2 linked regions of the Labrenzia sp. VG12 genome follow. The protein of the gene in region 2 interacts with the protein of the main gene of each other region in a pairwise test. Links are inferred from orthologs where the notes say so. Each region holds a gene or a part of one and is shown on either strand. Other genes may lie near its edges.

What was found. Proteins that work in one complex are often made in the same cells at the same time.
Region 1: the proteins of trkA (region 2) and ptsN interact in binary tests that used the Escherichia coli proteins (3 or more experiments, as listed by UniProt). The link is inferred for Labrenzia sp. VG12 from one-to-one orthologs.

The regions. Positions count from the first base shown.
Region 1 is NZ_CP022529.1:5,048,440-5,055,536, reverse strand. The notes cover bases 1,769-4,733. They hold ptsN (PTS IIA-like nitrogen regulatory protein PtsN), read right to left. Parts: upstream 3,503-4,733; coding sequence 3,035-3,502; downstream 1,769-3,034. Other genes in these bases: rpoN (RNA polymerase factor sigma-54), read right to left, coding at 4,442-4,733; hpf (ribosome hibernation-promoting factor, HPF/YfiA family), read right to left, coding at 3,563-4,150; mdoH (glucans biosynthesis glucosyltransferase MdoH), read left to right, coding at 1,769-2,936. Outside these bases: CHH27_RS23375 (zinc-binding alcohol dehydrogenase), read right to left, coding at 1-1,014; more of mdoH, read left to right, coding at 1,098-1,768; more of rpoN, read right to left, coding at 4,734-5,998; lptB (LPS export ABC transporter ATP-binding protein), read right to left, coding at 6,088-6,900; CHH27_RS23345 (LptA/OstA family protein), read right to left, coding at 6,988-7,097. UniProt on the Escherichia coli protein: Seems to have a role in regulating nitrogen assimilation.
Region 2 is NZ_CP022529.1:1,342,228-1,349,320, forward strand. What follows is about bases 2,063-5,023. They hold trkA (Trk system potassium transporter TrkA), read right to left. Parts: upstream 4,251-5,023; coding sequence 2,874-4,250; downstream 2,063-2,873. Other genes in these bases: CHH27_RS06130 (D-amino-acid transaminase), read right to left, coding at 2,063-2,771; CHH27_RS06140 (sigma-54 dependent transcriptional regulator), read right to left, coding at 4,305-5,023. Also shown: CHH27_RS06115 (hypothetical protein), read left to right, coding at 1-52; GTPase HflX, read right to left, coding at 63-1,343; RNA chaperone Hfq, read right to left, coding at 1,464-1,721; more of CHH27_RS06130, read right to left, coding at 1,908-2,062; more of CHH27_RS06140, read right to left, coding at 5,024-5,672; CHH27_RS06145 (PAS domain-containing sensor histidine kinase), read right to left, coding at 5,662-7,093. UniProt on the Escherichia coli protein: Part of the constitutive potassium transport systems TrkG and TrkH. May regulate the transport activity of TrkG and TrkH systems. Binds to NAD(+) and NADH.

The DNA of each region.
Region 1 (7,097 bases), 3.7 Mb from region 2 along the record:
AACTCGGTTGATGCCGCCGTCATACTGGACAACGGCCGCCAGAACATCTGACGTCTTGTTCAACACTTCGGGAACACGGTCGGCAAGGCTTTGAAACGGCAGCCGGTGGCTGATCAGCCGATCAAGCACCGGATCGTCGAGCAGGGTCAACGCGGTTTCCAGGCGGCGCCGATAGGTCCAGCGCGCCTGCCGTTCCAGCGGAATGGTACCGACCTGGCTGGATACCAGTTTCAGGCGGCGGCAGTGAAAATCTGCCCCCAGGGGCGCCTGTACCTGGTTGGCGCCATACCAGCTCAATTCCACCACCGAAGTCCCGTCGCCTGCGGCGGCCAGGGCCGTTGCCAGGCCTGCGGATGTTGCACTGGTGTGAAAAACGAGATCCTGGTCGCGGGGGGCATCTTCCGGCAAGGCAAAGTCGAGGCCGAACGCGTCGGCGATGCCGGCCCGCGCCTGATTCGTGTCGACCAGTGTCACCCGTGATCCGGGCAGCCGCGCGGCAACGTATGCGGTCAGGAGGCCGACAACACCACCACCAACCACGCAGATGTGATCCCCAGGTGATGGTTTTCCGTCCCATAAAGCATTAAGTGCCGTTTCCATATTCGCTGCCAAAACAGCGCGTTCGGCTGGAATGCCGTCCGGGACCGGAACGCAGGACGCTGACGGGAGAGCAAAGACGCTTTGATGCGGAAAGAGCGAAAAGACAACACGCCCTTCAAGATCCGGGTCCCCTTCGAGGACGCGGCCGACATTGGCGTAACCGTATTTTACCGGGAAGGGAAAACTGCCCTCCTGAAAAGGCGCGCGCATGCGCTGCCATTCGCTCATCGGAACCTCACCGCGAAACACAAGACCTTCCGTGCCGCGGCTGATACCGCTGAAAACAGACTGGACGACAACATCGCCGGCCCCGCTCACAACAGCCGCAGGCTCGAGGCGGCACTCCTGCTTTCCCGTGTACCACAGCGCCTGCGCATTGCCTGTGTCGCGCGTCACCGGTCCGTCGGCGGCCATGTTTTACCCTCTCCGGTCATCAACCCTGGTTCTGTCAAGTTTAGGACATTTTGACATGCGCACTATTGCGATGATTGCCGTGAATGGAAGTCAAAAAAATGTTTCGGGTCTTTGACATGTCACTTTTAAAACACTCCAGGACTGCCATGACTGCACGTCGCCTCCTCTTCGTCACCCTGCTCGCGATCAGTTTCGCAGGACTGTCCGCCCTGATGGCGGTGACGCTGTCGCCTGGGGGCTATTCGGCGCTCGACCTCTTCATTCTGTTCTGTTTCATGGTGACACTGCCGTGGACCATCATCGGCTTCTGGAATGCGGTGATCGGTCTCCTGATCATGCGGCTCACACGAAACCCGGTGGAAGCTGTCTGCCCGATCGACCACGACATTACCGACCGCCCGCTGACCAGCAGCACGGCGCTTCTTTCCTGCGTACGCAACGAAGACACGGAGAGCCTGGAAACCAACCTGAACGCCATGGTGTCGCATCTTGTGCGGGCCGGCGATGCCGAACACTTCAAGCTCTATGTGCTCAGCGACACCGATATGGACGACGTTGCGCTCAACGAGCAGCAGATGACGGCCCGGCTGCAGGACCGGTTCGCAGGGCAGCTGGAGATTGTCTATCGCCGGCGCACCGACAATCACGGCTTCAAGGCCGGCAATGTCGAGGATTTCTGCGACCGCTGGGGCGACCAGCACGACTTCATGCTGGTGCTCGACGCGGACAGCTACATGTCCACCGAGGCCATCACCGGTCTTGTCCGGCGCATGGAAGCCAATCCCCAGGTTGGCATCCTACAAAGCCTGGTTGTCGGCCTGCCCACGGACAGCGCCTTTGCCCGTGTTTTCCAGTTCGGCATGCGACTCGGCATGCGCTCCTACACGATTGGCAGCGCCTGGTGGCAGGGCGATTGCGGCCCTTACTGGGGGCACAACGCCATTATTCGCATCGCCCCGTTCAAGGACCATTGCCGGCTGCCGGAACTGCCGGGCAAGGGCCCGCTCTCTGGCACGATCCTGTCACATGACCAGGTGGAAGCCGTTCTGATGCGCCGGGCCGGCTACGAAGTCCGTGTGCTGCCTTTGGAAACGGGCAGCTACGAGGCCAATCCGCCCCATCTTCTGGAATTCATCCGCCGGGATCTGCGCTGGTGCCAGGGCAACCTGCAATACCGCCGCCTGCTCGCCATGCCGGACCTGAAACCCGTCAGCCGCGCCCAGCTTTTCCTGGCGATTCTCATGTTCCTCGGGTCTCCCGCCTGGATCGGCTTCATGACCGCTGCCGCCGTGCTCGGCGCCGTCTCCGACCAGATGCCTTACCGGCCGGATACGGGTGCTGTCCTGTTCTTCACCGTCCTGACCATGGTGTTTGCCCCCAAGCTGGCGACCGTCGCGGACGTTCTTGCCCGCAAGGACCTGCGCCGCGCCTTTGGCGGACCGATCCGTGTGGTCCTGAGTGTGGGGGCGGAAATACTCTACTCGGCCATGCTGGCACCGATCATGGCCGTTGCGCACACCTTGTTCATGGGCGGGCTGATCTTCGGCAAAACCATCGGCTGGGGTGCACAGGCCCGCGGCGTTCAGCGGCTGCCCGTCAAGCTGGCCCTTCAGAAACTCTGGCCGCAAACCCTGTTCGGGCTGGCCGGCCTCGTCTGGTTGACGGGCCAGCCGATCGGACTGGTCTGGCCGGTCATTCCTGTGGCCGTCGGGCCGCTGGTGGCCGCGATCATTGCAGTGACCACCTCCACCCGGACGCTCGGCGAGATTGCCATCCGCTCGACCCTGTGGCGCATACCGGAGGAAAGCGCACCGCCGGAAGAGCTTCTGGACCTGCACCTGCCGGCGCTGACAAAGGGCCGCCTGCCCGCTGCAGACCAGCCGGACCTGGTCCAGGGCGACGCCAAACCGGCCGAAGCCTGACCAAGCGCGGCGGTGTTGCTAAATCCCGCCGCTGAACCGCCAAGACACAAGACCGGCCAGATGGCCGGTCTTGTGTCTTGGCGGGGATTTTGAACCGATTAAGCGGCGTTGGACGACGCGAGCGGCTGGGTCAGGAGCTCGTAGATCTCCTGCGTGTCCGACGAAGCGCGCAGTTCCTCGGTGACGGACGCGTCGCGCAATTGACGCGCGATCCGGGCCAGTGCCTTCAGGTGATCGGCTCCGGCACCCTCCGGAGCAAGCAGCAGAAACACCAGATCCACCGGCTGGTCATCGAGGGAATCAAAGTCGACGGGTTTGTCCAGCTTGGCAAACAGGCCGATGAGCTTGTCCAGACGGGTCAGTTTGCCGTGCGGGATGGCGATGCCGTGTCCGACGCCTGTCGATCCCAGGCGCTCTCTCTGAAGCAGCGTATCGAAGATTTCCCGCTCCGACAGGCCGGTCAGTTCAGCCGCCTTGCCCGCAAGTTCCTGGATTGCCTGTTTTTTGCTTTTGGCCTTGAGGCCGGCAATCACTGCGTCTTTACCCAGAAGATCACTAAGATCCATTCGTTTGCCTACTAATTTCAGAAGCCGGCTTCCAGGGGGAAGCCGGCCCCATCCGCATCATTACTCGGCAGCTTCGATAGCCGCCAATGCTGGGTCTATCCAGCCTATATTGCCATCGGCCCTGCGATAAACAACATTGACACCGCCATTTGCCGCATTTTTGAACATGACGACAGGCGCTTCGGTCAGATCCAGCTCCATGACCGCCATACCGACCGTCATCGTTTTAACCTTGGCGGAAGTCTCGGCAATGACCAGCGGGTTGAAATCCGCCGGCACTTCCTCGTCTTCCTCTGGTGAGGCGAGCACATAGGACGCCGCCTCGAAGGCCTCGCGGTCGGAACCGTTGTGGCCGTGATGATCCTTCAGTTTGCGCTTATAGCGCCGCAACCGCTTTTCGATCTTGTCAGCAGCCTTATCGAAGCTGTTGCGCGGGTCCTGGTCCTGCGATGACACCTGGAGCACAATTCCGGTGTTCAAATGCAGGCTGCACTCCGACTTGAAGCCAGTGCCCTCCCTGCTGAGCGTAACGTGGCCTGTGAAGCCGCCTGTGAAATATTTTTCCAGAGCGTCTTCGATTCGGTCTGTGATGTGTTCGCGCAGAGCGTCGCCTACATCGACATTCTTACCCGAAATCCGCAAAGCCATGGGGACCTCTTCTTTTTCTATTGACCGACGGGTCACCGGCGTTCAACCGGTGCTGAAACGCGAAACGTTTCAAGCCTACAGAATGGACCAGTCAGCGCCGAAGCGCCATCCCCTCATTACGTCACGAGGGCGGTGCTATAATTGCGCCGGATCAAAGAGTCAATTGATTATGAAATATCGTAACAATCTTCAGAAAGCTTCGTGTAATTCCAAGGTATTGTTTCAGTGGAAATCTCGGAAACTTTAATAAAATTGCGCAAGCGGCCGTACATGCGCCTTGTCTGCTCGGGCCTATAACCGGGCGTTTTTCTCCCGGCGCCTCTGAACCGAAGAGCCGATTTTCATGGCTTCACGGTATTTTGCGACCGTTCTGCGGGCGATATCCACCCCATCATCCTTCAGAATTTTGACAATCGTGTCATCTGACAGAATGGCCTTCGGATCTTCTGCATCGATCATCTGCTTGATCCTGTGGCGAACGGACTCTGCGGAATGTGCATCTCCCCCCACGGTCGCCGAAATGGCGGAGGAGAAGAAATACTTCAATTCATAGATCCCGCGCGGCGTCGCCATGAACTTGTTCGACGTCACCCGGCTCACGGTCGATTCGTGCATGCCGATGGCTTCGGCAACCGTTTTCAGATTGAGCGGCCTGAGATGGGCAATGCCGTATGTCAGGAAGCCGTCCTGCTGGCGCACGATCTCCGTCGAGACTTTCAGGATCGTCTTGGCGCGCTGGTCGAGGCTCTTGGCCAGCCAGTTGGCGGTCTGCAGGGAATCGGTGAGATATTCCTTTTCCGTCTCGTTGCGCGCCGTCTTGATGACCTTGGCAAAATAGGTCTGGTTGACCAGCACTTTCGGCAGGGTGTCCGAATTCAGTTCCACCGCCCAGGTGCCGTCATTGGCCGGCCGGACAAACACGTCGGGAACCACCGGCTGCACCAGCGACGAGCCAAAAACACTGCCGGGCTTGGGGTCGAGCGCCCGGATTTCGGCGATCATCTCGACCAGGTCTTCCTCGTCCACGCCGCAGACCTTTCTGAGGGCGGACAGGTCCCGTTTTGCCAGAAGCTCGATATTGTCGATCAGCGCTTCCATGGCCGGGTCGAACCGGTTCTTGTCGATCAACTGCAGTTTCAGACACTCTGCCAGGCCCCTTGCGAAGACGCCCGCCGGCTCGAAGGTCTGCAGCACGGCCAGCACGCCTTCGACACGTTCCAGCTCGACGCCGAGCTGTTCGGCGGCCTCGCCGAGATCGGCATAAAGATAGCCGTTCTCATCCAGGGAGTTGATCAGATGGCCGGCGATGAGCTTGTCGGCCGGATGTTCCAGCGCAAGATGCATCTGCTCCTCTAGGGACGCGCCCAGAGAGGTCTCATCGGCCACGAACGCTTCCAGATTGTAGTCCTCGGAGGCGCCCCCGCTGGAGATATTCTTGTAGCTGTCTCCCGCCTTGAGGATTGCAGGATCCGGCGATGCCGGAACGCCGGGCTCATCGGGAAAGACGTTGCCGAGGTCCGTGTCCATTCGGGAGGCGATGGCCTCCGACCCGGTTTCCAGGTCGTTCTGCATCCAGTCGCCCGACCCGGGTTCGTCGGCACCGGATGCAGACGGCGCCTCGGACGCCTCCGGCGCCTGTTCTGCCTGCGCTTCTGAACCGGCGCCATTTTCCGGTGCGGTGTCTGCCGCGTCGCTCTTTTCCAGAAGCGGGTTGCGCTCCAGCTCGGCCTCGACATAGGACACCAGGTCAAGATTGGACATCTGCAGGAGTTTGATCGCCTGCATCAATTGCGGCGTCATCACCAGCGACTGGCTCTGCCGCATCTCCAGCTTTGTTGAAATGGCCATCTGTTTCTAAGGCGCCCGATCTACCCAGTTGGTCTGCTTCTTGCTTATTCGTTGCAGACCGAGTGTATAGCCTAGCACGGCACCTGTCATCAGAGGGTAAACTGTTCACCCAGATATAGCCGGCGCACGTCCGGGTTGGTGACGATTTCCTGCGGCAGGCCTTCGGTGAGCACTTCCCCGGCCGCAATGATGTAGGCGCGGTCGATCAGCCCAAGGGTCTCGCGCACATTGTGGTCGGTGATGAGAACACCGATGCCGCGCTGGGTCAGATGGCGTACAAGCTGCTGAATATCGCCGACAGCGATCGGGTCGATGCCGGCAAAGGGTTCGTCGAGCAGCATGAAGGACGGCCGGCTGGCGAGCGCCCGCGCAATTTCCACACGCCGGCGTTCCCCCCCTGAGAGCGCGATGCTCGGCGACTTGCGCAAGTGGGTCAGACCGAATTCGGCCAGGAGCGAATCGAGCTCCTCGCGGCGCTTCTGCCGGTTCGGTTCGATCACCTCGAGCACGGCACGGATGTTCTCTTCCACGGTGAGCCCGCGAAAGATCGACGCTTCCTGCGGCAGATAACCGATGCCGAGCCGGGCGCGGCGATACATCGGCATGCGGGTGATGTTGAAGCCTTCCAGCGTGATCTGGCCCTGATCCGGACGGATCAGACCGGTGATCATGTAGAAAGTGGTGGTCTTGCCGGCCCCGTTCGGGCCCAGCAGACCGACGGCTTCCCCCGGTTTCACGGACAGGCTGACATATTTCACAACCTGACGGCGGCCGTAGGTCTTGCCGATCCCTTCGACAACCAGTGCCTGGGACAGGTCTTCGGCCTCGGTGGCTGCGCCCGGGAAAGTTCCCTGCAAACTGTTATAGTCAGGCGGAATTCTGTTCACTGATGCCAAGTCCATGCATTCGTTGCCGCGGCTTCACATAAGGTCTGCGGACCCGGCTGTCGAGTCAGTCAGGCAAAACTAAAGTACACCAACCGGAGTTAATTAGTTTCCGTTTTGAACGCTGTTGGGCTGAATGCGGACTTTCACGCGGCCACCGCCATTGCCCTGGCCGGAGACTTTGCCGCTGCCTGCGGTCAGGTTGGCCTGCCCGG
Region 2 (7,093 bases):
CACCGTCTGTTGCCATCAGGCCGAGCCGGGCTCGAACATCTCTGCCAACTAGGGCACAAGGCCTATTGAATGAAGGAGGCGTAGGTCTCGCGGAAGGGCCCGCGCTGCTTGTCGCTGACACGCACCTCGGCCGTCACGAAATCTTCGGCATCGCTCCGCTCAAGCACTTCTGCCATCTGATAGAGCCTGGCGAGCAGCGCCCCTTCCGCAACCGGCACTTTTACGGTCAGAATGTCGTCATGTTGCGCCATGAAGGCGTCGACGCGCGCAGACAGCTGTTCAATGCCCTCACCTGTCAAGGCTGAGAGAGCAACAGGACCTTCCGCACCTGCTTCCGTCAGCAACTTGTCGCGATAGGCAGGATCCAGACAATCGATCTTGTTCCAGACCTCGATGACCGGAGCCCCTGTCTGGGCATCCACGCCAAGATCTGTCAGCGTTTTCTTGACGTCTTCGGCCTGGGCATCGGTGTCGGTGTGGGAAATGTCCCGCACATGCAGGATCAGATCAGCTTCCAGAACCTCTTCAAGCGTTGCCCGGAACGCAGCGACCAGATGCGTCGGCAGATCGGAGATGAACCCCACCGTGTCCGACAGGATGACCTCACGCCCGTGGGGAAGCGTCACCTTTCTGAGCGTCGGATCGAGCGTCGCGAACAGGAGATCCTTTGCAAAGACGTCGGACTCGGTCAGTCGGTTGAACAGCGTTGACTTGCCAGCATTGGTGTAACCGACCAGCGCGACGACCGGCTGAGGGATCTTCTTGCGTTTCTTGCGATGCAGATCCCGGGTCCGGCGAACCTGCTCGAGCTGCTTCTGCAATGCGATGATGCGATCCTGGATCTGCCTGCGGTCAGCCTCGATCTGTGTCTCGCCCGGACCGCCCATGAAGCCGGCGCCACCGCGCTGGCGCTCAAGGTGGGTCCAGGATCTTACGAGGCGGCTTTTCTGCCAGGTCAGATGGGCAAGGTCCACCTGCAGCCGGCCTTCCTTGGTGCGCGCCCGATCACCAAAAATCTCCAGGATGAGCCCGGTCCGGTCAATGACCTTGGTCTTCAGGCGTCGTTCCAGATTGCGCTGCTGGACGGGCGTCAGCGGGTGGTCGATGACCACAAGATCAAGGTCCTCGCTGGCGACAATGCCTGCGAGTTCGGCAACCTTGCCTTCACCGAACAGCGTTGCCGGCTTCGGATTGTTGACCTTGACGACACCGGACTGAAGAATATTGAGATTGATTGCAGCGCTCAGACCGATGGCTTCTTCCAGCCGGGCTTCGGGGCTGCGGTTGCCGCGCAGATCACTGTTGTTGGCATCTCGGGTCAACAGGACCGGCTCCAGGATCATCGCACGAAAGGGCTGGGGCAGACGGTCCACCCCAGTGTCCTTTACTCTCAGCGATTTCTGCCCGGGTTCTTCCGTGCCGTTGGATTTAGAGAAATCTTCTGCGCGAGACTTCGGTTTCAATCAGCTTGCCTTTTCAGCGTTTTCCTCTGCCTGATCGAACAGTTGAACAGGTCCGTTTGGCATAATTGTGGAAATCGCGTGTTTGTAAACCAGCTGCGAGTGCCCGTCCCGGCGCAGCAGGACACAGAAATTGTCAAACCAGGTCACAACGCCCTGCAATTTCACACCATTAATGAGAAAAATTGTCAGAGGAGTTTTTTGTTTGCGAACGTGATTAAGAAAAGTGTCTTGGAGATTTTGTGCGCGCTCAGCCATCAGTCTTTTTATCCTATTTGCCCCGGATGCGGCCGAGCATCCGGCGTTTCAGCAGCTTAACGTCAAAAGCCGTTCTATTTCAAACACTAAGGTTTGACGTATTGTCTGCTTATTGTCTTGCCCACCAGTCGGGGCTGTCTGCCTCAGCCCGTCATTGTCTCGTTTTTTGGCCCAATAAGGCCAATCGAATCATACCGCCTGCAAATCAGTAGCAGTATGGAACAGTTCGCGCAATCGCGTTGCGACCGAACCGGGATGGCCATTGCCGATCATTCTGCCATCAACGCGTGTCACCGGCATCACGACACTGGTCGCAGCCGTGACAAAAGCTTCCTTCGCTTCAAAGGCCTCTTTCAGACTAAATGGCCTTTCTTCGAAGGTCAGCCCTTCCTTTTGTATTAGGTCAAGAACGACAGCACGCGTGATCCCGCGCAGGATACCACTTTCGGCCGGACGCGTGACGAGCGCCCCCTCCTTGGTGACAATCCAGGCATTCGTCGACCCGCCTTCGGTGACATTGCCATCTGCATCCACGTACCAGGCTTCCTTGCCACCGTTCTCCTTTGCATTCTGCTTGGCCAGCACATTCGGCAGCAGAGCAACGGTCTTGATGTCGACGCGCGGCCAGCGGTTTTCCGGATAGCTGACCACGGCAATGCCTTCGGCCGCCTGTGCGGCAGCTGCCGCCGGATTGGCGGAGCGCGCCGTTACCACGATCGAAGGTGCAACGGTTTCCGGCGGAAAGAAGTGATCGCGCTTGGAAACGCCACGCGTTACCTGGATATAGACGAGCCCGTTGCGCACGCGGTTCCGACGCACGACCTGGTGCAGGACAAACTCCACGGCCTTGCGGGTCATCGGCCAGTCGATGCGCAATTCAGAGAGCGAGCGGCCAAGCCGGTCCAGATGCCGCGGAATATCGACAATCTTCCCTTGCCAGACTTCACAGACCTCATAAACGCCATCGGCAAACTGGTAACCGCGGTCTTCCACATGCACAGCCGCATCGGCATGACGTACATACTGGCCGTTGACATAGGCAATCCGGCTCATGTGTCCTCCAGAATGAACGGTTCAACCTGAACCGATTGGTATTTTTGAAAGTTTTGACCTTTCGGTCAGGCAATTGCAAGAACTGAAGACGAGCGAAATGCCTTAAAAGAAGTCAAGACTGACACGGAACATCTGCTCGACCTGCCGCACGCGATTTGCGACGGCGAAAATCACAATCCTGTCTTGCGCCTGGATCTGGAGATCGCCATTGGGTGTCAGCACCTCGCCGCCGCGGAACACCGCTCCCACTCGGATACCTGACGGCAGGTCGATCACCCTGAGGGGTTTGCCGACCAGTGGCGACGTATCCAGCGCTTCGGCTTCCACGATTTCAGCAGCACCGTTTTGCAACGAATGAACGCCCCGGATACGCCCCCTGCGCACATGTTGCAGGATCCTTGAAATGGTCACGGCACGCGGATTGATGAAGGCATCGATGCCGAGCGCGTTGGCAAAGGCGGGATAGCTCGGATTGTTCAGAAGGGACAGTGAGCGGCGGCAGCCAAGCTTCTTGGCCATGACCGAGGACAGGATGTTGACCTCGTCCTCGTTGGTCAGCGCCACCATCGTGTCCGCATCCCCGGCATCGGCCTCGTCCAGAATGGTCTGGTCCAGCGCACTGCCATGCAGGATCACCGAGCGTTTCAGGTCATCGGCAACGGCCATGGCGCGTTCGCGCGAAGCTTCGATCAGCTTGATCTTGGTGCCGGTCTGCCTTTGTTCCAGAGCCTTTGCGACATAGAGCCCGATATTGCCGCCGCCTGCAATGATGACGCGGGCCGCCTCCGGCTCCTCGTGACCGAAGATGCTCAGGGTCCGGCGCACCTGGTCCCGGCGGGCAACCACATAGGCCAGATCGCCGGTCAGGATGGAGTCGCTGCTCTTGGGCACGAACAGCTTGTTGTTCCGGTAAAGCCCGACCACAACGGCCCCGAGATCGGGAAAGAGTTCCGTCAGCTGGCGCAGGGGTGTGTCGACAACGGGACAGTCCTCTTCGCACATGATCCCGACAACAACGACCTGATCATCCGCAAAGCGAACCGTTTCCACAGCGCCCGGCAAGGCCAGCCGACGCAACACCATTTCACCGACTTCGATTTCCGGCGAAATGATCACGTCGATCGGCATGTTGTCGCGCGAGAACAGGTTGCGCCAACGGCCTTGCAGATAGGATTGCGCACGTACGCGAGCGACCTTGGTGGGCACATTGAACAGGGAATGCGCCACCTGGCACGCGACCATGTTGACCTCGTCATAAAGGGTCACGGCCACAATCATGTCCGCCTCTTCCGCGCCGGCCTGCGCCAGGATGTCAGGATGAGCGCCATGACCGACGAAGCCGCGCACATCCAGCTGGTCGCCAATGGCATTGATCAGCTGGGGCGAGGAATCGATCACCGAGACGTCGTTTTGTTCCGCAGCCAGACGTTCGGCAATGCCGTAGCCCACCTGCCCCGCGCCACAAATCACGATTTTCATGGAAAGATCCCTTTCCCGGTCAGCCCGTTGTCACCACAGCCCATGCACAGGCCCTCAGGTCATTCCGAGGGTTTTCAGCTTCCGGTGCAGGGCAGATCGTTCCATACCGACAAATTCGGCCGTGCGCGAGATGTTCCCGTCGAAACGCTTGATCTGAGCCTGAAGATATTCACGCTCAAAGATCTCTCGGGCTTCACGAAGAGGCACGGACATCAGGTGCTCGCCGGTGCCCGAACTCGGCAGGTTCGGCAAGGTCTCGCCAATTTCCGCCGGCAACAGGTCGGCCGTGATGGTGCTGTCCGGTTCACCCCGGCTCAGGATCATCAGCCGTTCGACGTTGTTGCGCAGCTGACGCACATTGCCTGGCCAGTCATGGGTCTGGAGAACCGCCATGGCATCGTCGCCGATCGGCCGCAGCGGGATACCGGATGCGGTTGAAATCTGATCCATGAAGTGATGAACAAGAACCGGAATGTCCTCACGGCGCTCGGCAAGGCCCGGCACACGAAGCGGCACCACGCTCAGTCGGTGATAGAGATCCTGCCGGAACAACCCGGACGCAATATGCTCTTCGAGGTTTTTTGAGGTGGAGGACAGGATGCGGATATCAACCTGCACCTTCTGTGTCCCCCCAACGCGTGAGAAACTCTGTTCGACCAGAACCCGCAGGATCTTGCCCTGCGTTTCTGCCGGCATGTCCGCGACTTCATCGAGATAGAGCGTGCCGCTATGCGCCTCTTCCAGCGCCCCGATTTTCCGCAAGTTTCCGTTTTCGTCTTCGATACCGAAAAGTTCTTCTTCCATACGCGCCGGCGTGATGGTCGCGGCATTCAGGACGACAAACGGGCTCTTGTGACGAGGCGACTGATCATGAATCATGCGCGCCGCCTGCTCCTTGCCCGCGCCTGACGGGCCAACGATCAGAATGCGGCTGTTGGTGCCGGATATCTTTTGAATGGTCTGACGCAGATTATGCGCTGCCGACGAGTTGCCGATGATCTCGTTGCTGTCGCCGCTGCGTTGCTTCAGATCGCGGATTTCCCGCTTCAGGCTGGAGGCCTCAAGCGCACGCTCGACAATATGGATGAGCCGGTCCGCCTTGAACGGCTTCTCGATATAGTCATAGGCGCCGCGCTTGATGGCCGAGACCGCGGTTTCGATATTGCCGTGACCGGATATGATTACAACCGGCATGTCCGGATCGGTTTCCTTGAACAGATCCAGGAGCGCCAGACCGTCCAGGCGGCTGCCCATGAGCCAGATGTCGAGAATGACAAGCGACGGTTTGCGTTCCTTAACCGCAGCAAGAGCGCTGTCTGAATCATGTGCGGTACGTGTTCCATACCCGTCATCATCCAGAATGCCCGCGATCATCTCGCGAATATCGGTTTCGTCGTCAACGACTAGAATATCATGCGCCATGGGCAGTCACTGCTTGGTTTTGCGGTTCGGTCTCCTGGTCAACGTCGGCATGAACAGCCATTGTCAGTCGAACCAGGGTTCCCGTGTCGTCAGGGTTGCTTTTCGGGGCGTCCAGCAATTCAATGCCGCCGCCATGGTCTTCCAGAATCTTGCGGACAATAGCGAGGCCGAGACCGGTCCCCTTTTCCCGCGTGGTCATGTATGGCTCCAGAAGCCGAGCCCGGTTTTCCTCGGGCAGACCGATGCCATTGTCAATAACATCAATAACAATTCTGTCCGAACCGTCGGTGTCATCTGATCGAAGCCGAACCTCGACCTTGCCCTTGGGCATGTCTTCGCCGGTCCGGGCGCCAACGGCTTCAGTCGCATTCTTGACCACATTGGTCAGAGCCTGCCCCACCAGACGCGCATCGAATACAGCCGGAACGGCTTCGGGCGGCACATCCACCGTGACGCTGATGTCGGGATTGGCTACGGACTGCATGAAGGCGGCATCGCGGACCACTTCGCGCATGTCGCCGCTCACTTTCTTCGGCTTGCGCATGCGGGCAAAAGAGGAGAATTCATCGACCATCTGACCAATATCGCCCACCTGGCGGACAATCGTATCGATGCATTGGTCAAACACCTGACGGTCATCCTCGACCTTCTTGCCGTACCGGCGGCGTATCCGCTCAGCAGACAGCTGAATCGGCGTCAACGGGTTCTTGATCTCGTGGGCAATACGGCGGGCAACATCGGCCCAGGCAGAATTGCGCTGGGCAGATACCAGATCCGTAATGTCGTCCAGCGTCACGACAAAGCCCTGCTCACGCCGGGTGGATTGCTCACGGGTGATCCGGACGTTGATCGTGCGCAACCGTCCGCCCCGGGTAACCTCTATCTGGGTTTCCGGAAGACGATCATTGTCGTTTGCCTGAACGTCGGCGACACAATCGCTGAGTTCGGGCACCACCTCGCCTAGGGGCTTGTTGAGGATCTGAACCTCATCAAGCTGCAACAACTCGAGCGCAGAGCGGTTGACCAGCATGATCGAAGCTTCGTCGTCGACACTGATCACACCGGTCGAGACCCCTGACAGAACCGCTTCATTGAACCGGCGTCTGCGATCGATCTGTTCGTTCGCTGCCAGCAGCGCGTCGCGCTGACCCAGCAACTGCCCGGTCATCTTGTTGAAGGTCTCGCCGAGATTGGCAAGATCACCACCCGATTTTTCCGTCCGGACCTTGACGGCAAGATTGCCCTTGGCGACCTCATCCGCTGCCGAGATCAGGGCCCTGATCGGCGACACCAGCCGGTTGGCGAACCCGAAACCGATCCAGATTGCTGACAGAAGGAGAACCAACGCCACTCCGAGATAAACAAGCGCAAAGGCAAACTGCACGCCGAAACGACTGTTTTCCATCTGCTGGTATTGAGAA